Regions from separate parts of the Pseudomonas sp. NPDC079367 genome, predicted to be linked through region 3. Evidence: riboswitches for the same ligand, from Rfam matches in the RefSeq annotation. Region 3 holds a riboswitch; each other region holds the start of a gene.
What was found. A riboswitch is a leader RNA that binds a small molecule or an ion and turns the genes downstream of it on or off. The one in region 3 is predicted to bind cobalamin.
Positions count from the first base shown of each region.

Region 1 (3,268 bases), on a different contig from region 3:
TCGGTATGCCCTTTGGCAAGCGGCGGGCATACGGGACGAGAACCGGCAGCGCGTGTGCACGCCGGAAGCATTCGCCACCGGATCACCCCGCCCGGTTGTAGTGAGAATCTGTGACGAGGCAGGTCTCCTGGCTGACGGTGTCCAGGCGCTGGGCCTGGCATTCGCTGCGCCTTCCCGCTGGCTCATTGGCTGAGCTGGCAGTGGCGTGGCAACGAACCTCACCGTTCACAGTTGCGGGGGCAGCCGCGGCTTTGACCGCGTTCCCTTCTTAGCTTCGGCGAGTGCCGAAGAACCTCGAAAGCGCAAGGCTACGCATGGGTCCGTCGTGGGTCAATGGTCGGTGAGTCTGAAACTGGGGGTATATCCGTTGCTACGGGTGCAGCGGCGTGCGGTTTCGCTCCAGCGACTCCCTTTTCCAGATGTACGACTGCGTCGTACGGTAGCTGTGATCACACACCCGGAGCGATCCCATAACGAAGCCTGCCGAAGGGGCAAAAGATCAAAAGCAAAAGCCAGATCAAAAGATCGCAGCCTTCGGCAGCTCCTACAGTCGGATCGCGTGCTGCAAGACCAGGTCGGCTGTCAGGCCGCCTTCGCGAGCGGGCTCGCTCCCACAAAAAGCAAAAAGCAAGGCAGCGCAGCTGCCCGCGGCGAAGCCGCCCCACTCAACAATGAGCGCAAGCTCGAGTGCTCTTGATCTTGATCCACCGGCGACGTCGGAAGGCTGAGCGGAGGGATTGATCCGGGCGTGGGAGCGCAGCGACCGTACGACGCAGTCGTACACAGCGAGTGTAGGTGCAGCGAAGCAAACCGGAGCCGCTGCGCCCGGATCAGTCCCGCAGCGAAGGAACCCGAGCCTGCGAGGGCCGAACGTAGGAGCAAGCCTTTTTGGGTACTTTTTCGGCGTTTGGGAAAAGTGCCTCGCCGTAAGGGCGAAACCGTAATCAGCAACACCCGCAGCAACGGATATACACACAAAAACATCAGAAAATGCCCCCACCGCAGCACCGAAAACTCCCCGGAAATTGACTAAAAACCCAAACCCATGTTCTCCTGCACACCTTGTTACGGGTGCCCTTCACAGGGTGAAACGGGAAACCGGTGAATCATGTGCTTTACTCAAAGCCATGTCAGTCCGGTGCTGCCCCCGCAACGGTAAGCGAGCGAAGCGTCAAATCCACTGTGCCCTGGCATGGGAAGGTGACGCTTGCAGGTCGGTGACAAACCAACCCCTCGTGAGCCCGGAGACCGGCCCGCAACACCCAGCGCGCGCAAGCGCCGCTGACCACCAACAAACCCGCGGTGGGCGGGCGCTGTTCGAAATCCCTGCGTGCCCGACTCGCAGGGATTTTCCTGCGCTCTATTCACCCGCTGACATTTCAGAGGGAAGCGCTATGTCGATCATCAGCAATACCGTCAGCCACACTGACCACATCTCCAGCACCACCACTCTCGGCCAACGCGTGGCCGCCGCCCTCTTCGCCTCGATCCTCGGCGCCAGTCTGGTCTGGTTCGCCGGTTTCTCGCACATCGAAGCAGTGCACAACGCTGCCCACGATACCCGCCACAGCGCTGCGTTCCCTTGCCACTGAGACCTGCCGACATGATCAAGCGTATCGCGCAAACGGCGGGGTTCACCGGCTTGCTGGCCGCCCTGCTGCTGACGTTGCTGCAGAGTTTCTGGGTATCACCACTGATTCTGCAGGCCGAAACCTTCGAGAAATCCGAACCGGTCGTGCAAGTTCACGAACACGCCGCTGGCACTGCCGCCCACAGCCACGATGGCGAAGCCTGGGAGCCCGAAGACGGCTGGCAGCGCGTGGTCTCGACCACCGGTGGCAATCTGGTGGTGGCAGTGGGTTTCGCCTTGATGCTCGCTGGCCTTTACACCCTGCGCGCGCCGACCCGGACTTCGCAAGGTCTGCTCTGGGGGCTGGCCGGTTACGCCACGTTCGTTCTCGCGCCAACGCTGGGGCTGCCGCCAGAATTGCCGGGCACGGCAGCCGCCGATCTGGCATCGCGACAAATATGGTGGATTGGCACTGCTGCTTCGACCGCTGTCGGTCTGGCACTGATCGCCTTCAGCCGTCACTGGCTGATGAAGATTCTCGGAGTGGCGATTCTTGCAGTGCCGCATGTGATCGGCGCGCCGCAGCCACAGGTGCATTCCATGCTCGCGCCGGAGGCATTGGAAACCCAGTTCAAAATCGCTTCTCAGTTGACTAACGTAGCGTTCTGGCTGGCCTTGGGCCTGATCAGTGCCTGGTTGTTCCGCCGCAAAAGCGCAGGGCACTATCAGGCATGATCAATGACCGCGCAGCGCCGACGCTGGTTGTTGGCTTGGGCTGCCAGCGCGGCTGCCCGGCCAGTACGCTGCGCGCGTTACTCGATCAAGCCCTGCAGGCGCATCGCATCGAACTGCGAGCCGTCAAGGCGTTAGCCACTATCGATCTGAAGCGTGACGAACCGGGTCTGCTGGAACTGGCCACACAGTTGAACCTGCCCTTGCGGTTTTTCAGCAGTGCCGAACTGGCCGGTTACCAACAGCGTCTCAGCCATCAATCACAGATCGCCTTTGAGCGCACCGGCTGCTACGGCGTGGCGGAAAGCGCCGCGCTGGCAATGGCCGAGCAACTGATCCAGGCGCCGGCGAGACTGTTCATTGCGCGGCAGAAATATGCGCAGGCCACGCTGGCATTGGCTGGCGCTGCATAAAATCCCGATAATCGTCGACATCGATCATGAGCACACTTCATCTGTAGTGCAGCTGCGCCTCTTTACTAGGATTTAACGATGACCGTCTACTTTATCGGCGCTGGGCCCGGCGATCCGGAACTGATCACCGTCAAAGGCCAGCGCCTGATCCGCGCCTGCCCGGTGATTATCTACGCTGGCTCGCTGGTGCCGTCGGCAGTGCTGGAAGGTCACCGGGCCGATAGCGTGGTCAACAGTGCCGAGCTGCACCTGGAACAGATCATCGATCTGATCAAGAGTGCCCATGCCAAAGGCCAGGACGTCGCGCGCGTGCATTCCGGAGATCCGAGTCTGTACGGAGCGATCGGTGAGCAGATTCGCTATCTGCGCGAGCTCGGCATTCCCTTCGAGATCATTCCAGGCGTGACTGCCACAGCGGCATGCGCAGCGCTGCTCGGCGCCGAGTTGACCCTGCCGGACATTTCACAAAGCGTGATTCTGACCCGTTACGCCGACAAGACTGCCATGCCGGCCGGCGAGGAACTGGCCAGTCTGGCGCAACATGGCGCGACCA
Region 1 covers NZ_JBITTW010000001.1:505,765-509,032, forward strand. Annotated here, with positions in the region: gene cobW (cobalamin biosynthesis protein CobW) at 1-1, opposite strand, end outside; cobalamin riboswitch at 100-312, opposite strand; cobalamin riboswitch at 1,053-1,272, shown strand; gene ACIGDJ_RS02125 (CbtB domain-containing protein) at 1,395-1,592, shown strand; gene ACIGDJ_RS02130 (CbtA family protein) at 1,604-2,305, shown strand; gene ACIGDJ_RS02135 (cobalamin biosynthesis protein) at 2,302-2,715, shown strand; gene cobM (precorrin-4 C(11)-methyltransferase) at 2,794-3,268, shown strand, end outside.
Region 1: it holds a riboswitch for cobalamin, as region 3 does, so the genes downstream of both, ACIGDJ_RS02125 (CbtB domain-containing protein) here and ACIGDJ_RS06550 (ABC transporter substrate-binding protein) in region 3, are expected to answer to the same signal.

Region 2 (3,268 bases), on a different contig from region 3:
CCGCCCCTCACGATAAACCGCCTCAGCGCCACGCCCGCCATTCGGGCTCAAGCCCCGGGCAATCGGCGCCAGCTCAGTGGTGGTCAGCGAATGATGATACGTATGCCCTCGCAAAGAACCTTCCGGCAACTCGACCGCCTGCAACGCCAGCGCCGCAAGACGCTTCTGCATCACCGCATCGCCCTTGAGCAAACCAACCAGTTCAGCACGGGTGCCTTCGACATCAGTCAACGAATCGAGCAGATAAAGCATTCCGCCACATTCGGCGAGCAACGGCTTGCCCGCCGCATGGTGCGCGCGGATCGCTGCAAGCATCGAGGTGTTTTGCGCCAGCGCGACGTGATGCAGCTCCGGATAACCGCCCGGCAGATAGAGGCTGTCTGCGTCGGGCAATTGCGTGTCGCGGATTGGCGAGAAGAAATGCAGCTCGGCGCCCATCGCCCGCAGCAGATCGAGGCTCGCGCCATAGGTAAAGGCAAACGCTTCATCACGAGCCACGGCGATGCGCACACCTCTTAATAGAGGCTCGGCGGCGATGACGTCAGGCGCAGCGAATTCCACGGCCGGTGGCAGCGCGACCTGGCAGCTGCTGGCCAGCGCATCGGCGGCCGCATCGAGGCGTACATCAAGGTCATTCAATTCGCCGGCCTGGACCAGGCCGAGGTGGCGGCTCGGCAACTCGATGCCAGTCTCGCGAGACAGCGCGCCGTACCAGCGCAGTCCTTCGGTGAGGCTGCCTTCGAGCAATTGCGCGTGGCGCAAGGTGCCGACGCGGTTGGCCAGCACGCCAGCGAACGGCAAGTCCGGCTGATACTTCGCCAGGCCCAGCGCCAAGGCGCCGAAGGTCTGCGCCATCGCAGTGCCGTCGATCACCCCGAGCACCGGCACACCGAAATGACGCGCCAGGTCAGCGCTGGACGGCGTGCCGTCGAACAAGCCCATCACGCCCTCGATCAGAATCAGGTCCGCCTCGGCCGCAGCTTCCCACAACAACCGGCGACTTTCCTGCTCGCCGACCATCCACATGTCCAATTGATATACCGGCGCACCGCTGGCGCGCTCGAGGATCATCGGGTCGAGAAAGTCCGGGCCGCATTTGAACACGCGGACCTTGCGTCCCTGGTTGCGATGCAAACGAGCGAGCGCGGCGGTGACGGTGGTCTTGCCCTGACCGGAGGCCGGCGCGGCGATCAGCACCGCCGGGCAGTGACGTGGTTGCTTCAAAGTTCGACGCCTTTCTGCGCTTTGATGCCGGCCTGGAAGGCGTGTTTGAGCATGCCCATCTCGGTGACCGTGTCGCCCATCTCGATCATTTCCGGCTTGGCGCCGCGACCGGTGACGACCACATGCTGCATCGGCGGACGTGCCTGCAGATCACTGAGCACCTGATCCAGATCGAGGTAGCCATGCTTGAGCGCGATGTTCAACTCATCGAGCACCACCAGACCGATCGCCGGGTCGCGCAACAATTCGCGGGAGACTTCCCAAGCCGCGGTCGCAGCGGCGATGTCGCGCTGACGATCCTGGGTTTCCCAGGTGAAGCCTTCGCCCATGACGTGGAAACGCACCTGCTCGGGGAAGCGGCGGAAGAACAATTCTTCGCCGGTGCTGTTGCGGCCCTTGATGAACTGCACCACACCGCATTGCATGCCGTGGCCCATGGCGCGGGCGAGCATGCCGAACGCCGAGCTGCTCTTGCCTTTGCCATTGCCGGTCAGCACCAGTACCAAGCCACATTCGTCGGGCGAATTGGCGATGCGTTCGTCGATCACGGCTTTCTTGCGCTGCATGCGCGCCAGATGGCGTTCGTCGCGCTCGGGGGAATCGTTCATTGGGGAGCTCTCCGTTGAGGCTGGATAACGGCGGGCAGGCACAAGAATAGACGGCAAGAAGCCTGGCATCGCCCACCGTGATGCCGCTGAGATGGATCAGGCCGGTCTCCGGGCTCATGAGCGGCGTTTCGCCGGGCTGCGCGCCTTCCCGCTTCTTTCGAGGCAGTGGCTCAAGGCGCAGTTTTCACTCATTTACCGTTGCGGGGGCAGCGCCGGGATCGTCGTGGCTTCGCTTGAAGACCATCCTCACCGGCTTCCCTGTTTCACTCTGTCGACGCGGGGCCACAGAGCACCTGAAACAAGCGGCGAAGGTTAGAGGGTTGGGGGTGGAGCGTCAATTGAAGAGGCGCTTTGCGAGCGAATAACCGCCGCTGATCAATTGTGCAGCGGCAATCTTGTGCCAGACTGTGACAAATGATATCAAAGAGCCATGCTTTTCTCGAAAAGCCCATCACAATAATAAGGATGACGACGATGCAAGGCATGATCATCAGCAACCCGCGCCTGGAATTTCTGCGCCCGGTGCTGGAACGCTGGTTTGACTGTATCGATCGCTACAACAGCGTGCGCGGCGACAACGACACGCCGTACTGGCACGACGAAAAAGCCAACCTCGGTTTGCTCTCGGCAGCAGCATGGCTGGCCGAAATGGTGACCCTGAGCGACACGGCCACGCGCAAACAGAACGAAGAAGGCGAGCGTAACGCACGCGCTGACCTGCTTATAGCCGGCGCCGAAGATCGCGCGTTCATTCAGGCCACGCAACGCTGGCCACGGGTCAACAACCTCAACCTGACCCAGGCCCTGCTCGACATCACCGTTGATGCCAAGCGCATCAGCTACGCCAGTGATCTCAAGCTCGGCTGCCTGTTCGTTGCCCCGCAAAAAGCCCAGCACAGCGCCAGCCCCGAAGAACTGCAGGACATGGTCGACGACCTGCAAAAAGAGCACACCTGCGCGGTGGCCTGGTATTTCCCCTATGCCTATCGCAAATTGCACAACGACGCAGGCAACTATCACCCCGGCATCGCCGTATTGCTCAAAGAAGCCCGCGGTTGAGCAGTTGAACCATCGGGCCTGCGCCCTCCTCTATGATTAGGAATGCATTCATAGGGAAGATCAGCAATGCGCAAGGCCCAACTCGCTCTTATCATCGCCGTCGCTGGCGGGCTCGCCGCCTGCGGTGAAACCTCCAGCCTGCAAGTCTCCGACGGCACCGGCCCGTCACCGAAGCTGCCCGAACCGAACAAGACGCTGATCCCGACAGTGAACATCGCCCCCGCAGTGGGCTGGTCGGAGGGTGCAAAACCGACTGCTGTGGCCGGCACCCAGGTCGCCGCATTTGCCGAAGGCCTCGATCACCCGCGCTGGCTCTACGTGCTGCCCAACGGCGATGTGCTGGTGGCGGAAACCAACGCGCCGCCCAAGCCCGATGA
Region 2 covers NZ_JBITTW010000040.1:33,673-36,940, forward strand. Annotated here, with positions in the region: gene ACIGDJ_RS23435 (cobyrinate a,c-diamide synthase) at 1-1,224, opposite strand, end outside; gene cobO (cob(I)yrinic acid a,c-diamide adenosyltransferase) at 1,221-1,832, opposite strand; cobalamin riboswitch at 1,914-2,144, opposite strand; gene ACIGDJ_RS23445 (hypothetical protein) at 2,307-2,891, shown strand; gene ACIGDJ_RS23450 (sorbosone dehydrogenase family protein) at 2,958-3,268, shown strand, end outside.
Region 2: it holds a riboswitch for cobalamin, as region 3 does, so the genes downstream of both, cobO (cob(I)yrinic acid a,c-diamide adenosyltransferase) here and ACIGDJ_RS06550 (ABC transporter substrate-binding protein) in region 3, are expected to answer to the same signal.

Region 3 (3,268 bases):
GATCCCGCGCGCTTGCTCCGAGCTTGCTGAGCGGGTAATCAGAAACGCCGTGAGGGCGTTGAACAACTGCGACCCGGCGATGCCGGCCAGGATGATCTGCCCGGTGCCGCTGGCCGAGCCGCTGACCCGTGCCAACAGGATCACCAGCACGAATGCCGTCACCGCACCGGCAAAGGCACCGACCGACAATGAAATAGCCCCGGCGCCGACGCCAAGCAGGGCGACCATCACCGCGCCGGTCGAGGCGCCAGCGGAAATTCCCAGCAAATACGGATCGGCCAACGGATTGCGCAGCAACGACTGCAGGATCACCCCGCACGTGGCCAGGCCGGCACCGCAGGCCGCCGCGACCAAAGCGCGAGTCAGGCGATAATTCCAGACGATGCCTTCGTCGATCGGGTCGAGCACATGACCGGCGCCCCACAGTTTGTTGGCCAGCACCTGCAACACCACGCTTGGCTCGATCGAGGTCTCGCCAATGGCCACGCCGCCGATCAGCGCGACCGACAGCGTCAACAGGACCAGCAGCGACCGAATCAGGTGTCTGCTCATTGCGACAGGTCGTAGCCGTTGATGGCGCTGGCCAATTGTTCGAGGCCGTCGAAGGTGCGCAGGCTGGCCTGCATGGCCATGGCGTCGAGGACGATAATGCGGTTGTGCTTGACCGCGTCCATGTTGCGCGTCACCGGATCACGGCGCAGGAAGGCGAGTTTTTTCTGATAGTCGTCCGCCGGGAAACGTCGACGATCCATGCGCGCGATGACCAGAAACGTCGGGTTGGCCTTGGCGATGGTTTCCCAGCCAACGGTCGGCCATTCTTCATCCGACTCGACGACGTTGCGCACGCCGAGGGTGCTGAGCATGAAATCGGGAACGCCTTTGTGCCCGGCCACGAACGGCTCGATGTCCATCTCGGCGCTGGAGAACCACACCAGGGCGCTGACGTCTTTGCGCTGCTGTTTTTTCGCGGTGGCGATCGACCGCGCGAGGCTGGCCTTGAGCTGTTCATTGAGCTGTTCGCCACGCGCCTGCACATCGAAAATCGCCGCCAGTTGACTCACGCCTTTGTAGATGCTGTCGATGCGGAACGGCGCCAGCCGCGTGCCGTCGGAGCCGACGAGGTTGTCCTTGGCTTCGCAATCGGAGGGCAGCAGGTAGGTGGGAATCTTCAATTCATGGAACTGCTCGCGAGTGCCGACCGCGCCTTGCGGGCCGACCATCCATTCCAGCTCGACGGCAACCAGCTCCGGGCGTTTGGCGATCACCGCTTCGAAACTCGGCTCGTTGTCGGCGAGGCGCTCGATCCTGTCGTTCTGCGCTTTGTAGGTGCCCAGCACGTCGTTGAACCACAGTGAGGTGCCGACGACCTTGTCGCCCAGACCCAAGGCGTAGAGCATTTCGGTGCCGGCCTGGCCGATGGTCACTGTGCGAGTGGGTGCGTGTTGAAAGGTCAGGCTGCTGCCGCAGTTTTCGACGGTCAGCGGATACGCAGTCGGTGCCGCTTGAACCAGGGTGCAAAGGCTCAGACAGGTCAGCAGGGTGGCAACGCGGGTCAGCAGCATGGGGCAGTCTCCAGGGGAACCGTACGGGAGCGGGCGGGTACGGTTTGGAAACACACCTCGGGCGCGGTCGTGGAAACAGCGCAAGGCCGGCATTGTGAAAACACACACGGCACGATGTCCTTCCCGGACACCCCGCCGGTTAGTCAGTCACTGTGCCGGCAGGTCTCCTGACTGATGCGTCATCGCCGTGCTCCGGCCTTCCCGGGAATGACCCAGTGGCAGTCGAGGAGCAGGCTCGGCACCTACAGTTGCGGGGGCAGTTCCGATTGATGCTGTGCAAGCATTTCGGATTCCCTGTTAATTCCGTGTGGAAACCGGCGCGGGCATGGTAGTCGATCAGGGCGCTCAAGGGGAGCCGAATCTGCCTTCGGCAGCTCCTACAGGGGGCGCGTGCTTTCATTCCGGGTATTTGCAATCCTGGGCGAAGCTTGGCTAGTATACGATCCATATACATTTCGTATCGGAAACAGATATGGGCATCGTAAAAATTTCAGAGGACATGCACGAAAATCTGCGCATCTCCAGCAACGCCCTCAGCCGCTCGATCAACGCGCAGGCCGAGCACTGGATGCGCATCGGCATGCTCGCCGAGCTGCACCCCAACCTCGACCACAGCGCCATTTGCCGCCTGCTGATCCGCGCCGAACAGAACGGCGGCCTGGATTTGCAACAACTGACTCAGGAAGCCGTCAGCGCATGAGAAACCAGATCAAAATCAACACGCCTGCCGACATTGAAAAATCCCGCGCCGCCGGCAAACTCGCCGCCGAAGTGCTGGCGATGCTGGTGCCGCATGTGAAGGCCGGGGTGAGCACCGATGAGCTGGATCGGCTGTGCAACGACTACATCGTCAATGTGCAGAAAGCCGTGCCTGCCAACGTCGGTTATCACGGCTTTCCGAAAACCGTCTGTGCGTCGGTCAATGACGTGGTGTGCCACGGGATTCCGTCGGGCACCCCATTGAAGGACGGCGACATCGTCAACCTCGATATCGCCGTGATCAAGGATGGCTGGTTCGGTGATACCAGCCGTATGTACGTCGTCGGTGAGGCGACTCCTGAAGCGCAGCACCTGATCAAGACCACCTACGAAGCCATGTGTGCGGGCATTCGCGCAGTGAAACCGGGCGCAACGCTGGGCGATATCGGTCATGCGATCCAGAGCCTGGCGGAGGCGGAGGGCTTCAGCGTCGTGCGTGAATACTGCGGCCACGGCATCGGCAAGGTTTATCACGATGAACCGCAGATCCTGCATTACGGCTTTCCCAATCAGGGGCTCAAGCTCGAGGCCGGGATGATTTTTACCGTGGAGCCGATGCTCAATGCCGGCAAGCGCCATGTGAAGAACATGCCGGATGGCTGGACCGTGCTGACCAAGGATGGCTCGTTGTCGGCGCAGTGGGAGCATATGGTCGCGGTGACCGAGACCGGGTTTGAAGTGCTGACGGCTTGGCCGGATGAGGTCGAAGGCTTTATCCCGATTGTCTGAGCACCACAAAACCTTGTGGGAGCGGGCTTGCTCGCGAATGCGGTGGGTCATTCAACCTTGATGGTGACTGACACGACCTATTCGCGAGCAAGCCCGATCCCACAGTTGAAACGCAATTTCATGTAGAAGCTTCAGTGGGCACCGGCAGCCTTGTTCAAGTCGCTTTCGGCCCACTCGGTATAAACGCAAGCATCCGCCGTCGCCCAGCGCACCCGCAC
Region 3 covers NZ_JBITTW010000003.1:81,303-84,570, forward strand. Annotated here, with positions in the region: gene ACIGDJ_RS06545 (FecCD family ABC transporter permease) at 1-552, opposite strand, end outside; gene ACIGDJ_RS06550 (ABC transporter substrate-binding protein) at 549-1,562, opposite strand; cobalamin riboswitch at 1,702-1,896, opposite strand; gene ACIGDJ_RS06555 (ParD-like family protein) at 2,035-2,262, shown strand; gene map (type I methionyl aminopeptidase) at 2,259-3,050, shown strand; gene ACIGDJ_RS06565 (ABC transporter ATP-binding protein) at 3,182-3,268, opposite strand, start outside.